DNA from 2 places in the Kitasatospora nipponensis genome. Region 2 is predicted to be linked to the other one. Evidence: riboswitches for the same ligand, from Rfam matches in the RefSeq annotation. Region 2 holds a riboswitch; the other holds the start of a gene.
What was found. Region 2 has a riboswitch for cyclic di-AMP ahead of ABD323_RS20425 (LysM peptidoglycan-binding domain-containing protein). Riboswitches for the same ligand answer to the same signal wherever they lie in the genome.
Positions count from the first base shown of each region.

Region 1: another riboswitch for cyclic di-AMP. It lies ahead of ABD323_RS24520 (LysM peptidoglycan-binding domain-containing protein); the one in region 2 lies ahead of ABD323_RS20425 (LysM peptidoglycan-binding domain-containing protein).

Region 1 is NZ_BAAALF010000099.1:17,985-20,363, reverse strand. It holds gene ABD323_RS24525 (cytochrome P450 family protein) at 1-1,043, shown strand, start outside; cyclic di-AMP (ydaO/yuaA leader) riboswitch at 1,278-1,442, shown strand; gene ABD323_RS24520 (LysM peptidoglycan-binding domain-containing protein) at 1,446-2,330, shown strand.
Region 2 is NZ_BAAALF010000072.1:9,855-12,233, forward strand. It holds gene ABD323_RS20420 (serine hydrolase domain-containing protein) at 1-778, shown strand, start outside; cyclic di-AMP (ydaO/yuaA leader) riboswitch at 1,081-1,204, shown strand; gene ABD323_RS20425 (LysM peptidoglycan-binding domain-containing protein) at 1,237-2,127, shown strand.

The sequences.
Region 1 (2,379 bases), on a different contig from region 2:
AGGCGCACCGCACCGGCCGGGTCGGGATCCCCGGCGAGCGGCAGGCGGACCTGATGACGCACCTGCTGAACATCGACCCGCCGGACCACACCCGGCTGCGCCGCCTGGTCTCCAAGGCCTTCACGCCCCGCCGGGTGGCCGAGTTCGAACCGCGCGTGCAGCAGCTCACCGACCGCCTGATCGACTCCTTCGCGGCCCGCGGCTCGGCCGACCTGATCCACGAGTTCGCCTTCCCGCTGCCGATCTACGCGATCTGCGACCTGCTCGGCGTGCCGTCCGAGGACCAGGACGACTTCCGGGACTGGGCGGGCATGATGATCCGCCACGGCGGCGGCCCGCGCGGCGGGGTGGCGCGCGCGGTCAAGCGGATGCGCGGCTACCTGTTGGAGCTGATCCACCGCAAGCGGGCGGACCTGGGCGACGACCTGATCTCCGGCCTGATCCGGGCCAGCGACCACGGCGAGCACCTCACCGAGAACGAGGCCGCCGCGATGGCCTTCATCCTGCTCTTCGCCGGCTTCGAGACCACCGTGAACCTGATCGGCAACGGCATGTACGCGCTGCTGCGCAACCCCGGGCAGCGCACGCTGCTGCAGGAGTCGCTGGGCCGCGGCGAGCAGGGCCTGCTGGCCACCGGGGTCGAGGAACTGTTGCGGTACGACGGTCCGGTGGAGCTGGCCACCTGGCGGTTCGCCACCGCGCCGGTGCGGATCGGCGCGGCGGACATCCCGGTCGGCGACCCGGTGCTGGTGGTGCTCGCCGCGGCCGACCGCGACCCGGACCGGTTCGCCGAGGAGAACACCCTGGACCTGGCCCGCCAGGACAACCCGCACCTCGGTTTCGGTCACGGCATCCACTACTGCATCGGCGCCCCGCTGGCCCGTCTGGAGGGCCAGCGCGCGCTCGCCACCCTGCTGACCCGGCTGCCCGATCTGCAGCTGGCGGCCGAGCCCGAGGAGTTGCGCTGGCGGGGCGGACTGATCATGCGTGGCCTGCGGGAACTCCCGGTGAGCTTCACCCCGGAGTCACCCACCGTCAGCTGACGGGTCCTACGAATGGGGGGCTGACGGCGTGTCGCATCACCCCAGGTGGCGGCGATGTGAATGCTCATCAAACGGGACATACCTGGCCAGTTGGTAGACGATCGACCGGTGTTCGTAATTCTCGTGTGATGTACGCGATATGAGCTTGTGATTGATGTGGCTATCTGCCTACCCTCCCTGGAGTTCGCAGCTGCGAACCCCGTGCGCGGTACGCCGAGTCCTGCCCGCCGCGTGTCGGGACACCGACCGACCCTGGGCAGGGGCGGGGGACCCAGGATTTTCTGCCGTCTCCCACGGCTAGGGGTGAAGCCGCCCGCGGATCCGACTCCGCACCGGCGGCCGGGCCAGCCTCCCGGTCCGAACCCGACAGCTCACCTCGCAGGCGTGCGGAGAGGGACACTCATGCTGTTTGCAGGCACTGGCCGTCACCGTCGTCGCACCCAGACCGAGCGCGTCATCGCCGTGGCCGGCGTGGCCGGCGCGGGGCTCGCGATGCCGCTGCTCACCGCCACCGGCGCGCACGCCGCCCCGGTCTCCACCTGGGACCGGGTCGCGGACTGCGAGAGCACCGGCAACTGGAGCATCAACACCGGTAACGGCTTCTACGGCGGACTGCAGTTCACCTCCTCGACCTGGGCCGCGTACGGCGGCACCCAGTACGCGGGGCAGGCCAACCAGGCCACCAAGGGCCAGCAGATCTCGGTGGCCGAGCGGGTGCTGGCCGACCAGGGTCCCGGCGCCTGGCCGGTCTGCTCGGTGAAGGCCGGGCTGGGCCGCGGCGGAGCCACCGCCGTGGTCGACACCACCGCGCAGGCGCAGACCCCGACGCCGTCGCAGGCGCAGACCAAGCCGCAGACCAAGCCGCAGGCCGCTCCGCAGCAGCCGACGCAGGCTCAGTCGCAGGCCGCCCCGCAGGCGTCCGCCCCGGACTTCCCGGGGAAGGCCGGCTGGGACGCCGACGGCAAGGTCTTCTGGTACCAGACGGACGGTGGCTGGTACTGGACCAGCCACCAGAGCGTGTACGCCCAGTTCGCCGGCGCGCCCGCGCAGTCCCCGGCGCCCGCCGCCGCCCCCTCGGCGCCGTCGGCCCCGGCCGCGCCGCGGGCCGCCACCGGTGCGAGCGACGCCGGCCAGGGCTACACCGTGCAGCCCGGCGACACGCTCTCCACCATCGCCCAGGCCCGGCACCTGACCGGTGGTTGGCAGTCGCTCTACCGGTCCAACGAGTCGACGGTGGGCGGGGATCCGGACCTGATCATGCCCGGCCAGGTGCTCCACCTGGGCTGACGCCCGCTCGGTGGGCCCGGTCGCGGCCGGGCCCACCCGGGGAGCGGCC
Region 2 (2,379 bases):
CGCCGGCGGCTTCGCGGTGCACCCGTGGGCGGACGTCATGCTGCCCGAGCCGCTGACCGACACCGGCGCGATGGCCCCGGCCGGCCAGCTCTGGTCGACCGCCGACGACCTCTGCCGCTGGGCCGCCTTCCTGGCGCACGGCCACGAGAAGGTGCTCGCGCCGGCGACCGTGGCCGAGATGCGCCGACCCGCCGCCGCCCCCGAGGGCGACTGGACCGCCTCCTACGGGCTGGGCCTGCAGCTGCTGCGCCGGGACGGCCGGCTGCTGGTCGGGCACAGCGGCTCGATGCCCGGCTTCGGGGCCGGGCTGTGGATCAGCGAGCAGGACGACGTGGCGGCCGTCACGTTGACCAACACCACCGCGGGACCGCCCTGCACCGCCATCGCCGCCGACCTGATCGCGACCGTGGCCGAGCGCGAGCCCCGGTTCCCCGACCCCTGGCGTCCGCTTCCCGAGGTCGATCCCGAACTGCTGGCGCTGACCGGCGCCTGGTACTGGGGACCCACCGCACTGACCCTGCGCCTGCTGCCCGCTCGCGAGCTGGAGCTCGTCGCGGTGGGCGGCTCGGCCCGCGCCTCGCGCTTCGTCCCCGAGCCGGACGGCGCGTGGACCGGCCTGGACGGCTACTACGCGGGCGAGCCGCTGCGGGTGGTGCGCTACGACGACGGCACGGTCAGCCACCTGGACATCGGCAGCTTCGTGCTGACCCGCGAGCCGTACGCGCCGGCCGATCCGACACCGGGCGGGGTGGATCCGCAGGGCTGGCAGGCGTACTGACCGACGGACCGTCGGCGGCGGGGCGGTGGCACCCGGTCCCGCCGCCGACCGGCGAGGGCCCACCGCCCGCCTGGCGGGTGTTCAGCGGGTCGCCCGGCCCCGGACCCGCAGCCGACCCGCAGTCGACCGGCGGCCGTCCCGGCCGGCATGAGACACCTCACATTGCCTTGTGAAGGGACCTTCGACCTGTCTACGGTGCATGTCGTTCGTCCTCACACGAACCCCGCTCTCCGGAACGCCGAATCCTGCCGCCGGATCGGGCGGGCACGTGCAGACAAGCACCACGGCAGGGGCGGGGGACCCAAGGTAAGTCGCCTCACCCGGAGTTGATCCGGGCGGGGCTAGGGGTGAAGCCGCGCTCAGCGCGGCCGGGCAACTCCAGCCCGAATCCGACAGCTCACCTCGCAGGCGTGGGAGAGGAACGCTCTTTAATGATGTCCGTCAACGGTCGTCTCAGCATGCCCAGCCGCAGTTCCATCAAGCGCGCCGTCGCCATCGCCGTGGTGGCGGGCGTGGGCGCCGGCCTGCCGGTGATCGCCGCTGGTGGCGCCAGCGCCGCCCCCGTCCAGCACCACACCCCGCAGGGCCACACGGCGCACGGCCACGCGGCCCAGCAGCACGTGACCCAGCAGCACGCGGCCCCGGCCCAGGCAGTGCAGGCGGCCCCCGTCGCCGCGCCCGCCGCGGCCGCGCCCGCCGCCGCGGCCGCCCCGGCGCAGGCCGCCCCGGCCGGCTACACCGTGGTCAGCGGCGACTGGCTGGCCAAGATCGCCAGCTCGCACCACGTGCAGGGTGGCTGGCAGAAGCTCTACGACCTGAACAAGTCCGTGCTCTCCAAGGGCCCGAACTCGATCTTCCCCGGCCAGCACCTGACGCTGGGTGAGGCCGCCCAGGCCGCCCCGCAGCAGAGCGCCCCGGCCCCCGCCGCGCAGCAGGCGCCCGCCGCCAAGCCGGCCGCGAAGCCCGCCGCCAAGGCGCCGGCCTCCACCGGTACCCAGGCGGCCACCACCGCGACCACCGCCGCCCCGGCCGCCGCGACCACCGCCGTGACCGGCACCAGCCCGGCCGCGCTCCAGGCGCTCGCCGCGACCATCGTGCCGGCCGACCAGCTCGCCTCGTTCGACCAGATCATCACCCACGAGAGCGGCTGGAACATCACCGCCACCAACCCGAGCTCCGGTGCCTACGGCCTGCCGCAGGCCCTGCCCGGCATCAAGATGGCCTCCGCCGGCGCCGACTGGAAGACCAACCCGGCGACCCAGCTGCGCTGGGCGCTGAACTACATGAACACCACCTACGGCAGTCCGAACCAGGCGTGGGCGTTCTGGCAGACCCACTCGGCGTACTGAGTCCCCGCACTCACGTTCCGCCGGCACCCCGAGGGCCCGACTCGCCACCGCGAGCCGGGCCTTCGGGCTGCGCGCGGCCGGATCCGCGGCCGCCCCCGGAACCACGCACGGCCGTTCGGACGGACCGTTCCTCCGGCGTCCCGCCGGCCCGGCGGCGGTCCGGAGCAACCCGTCACACCCGGTAACCTTCCGATGACAGTTCCGAGGGGTGTCGAGCAGGGCCCGGGCGCCGCCCGGCGCTGCCGGGACGAC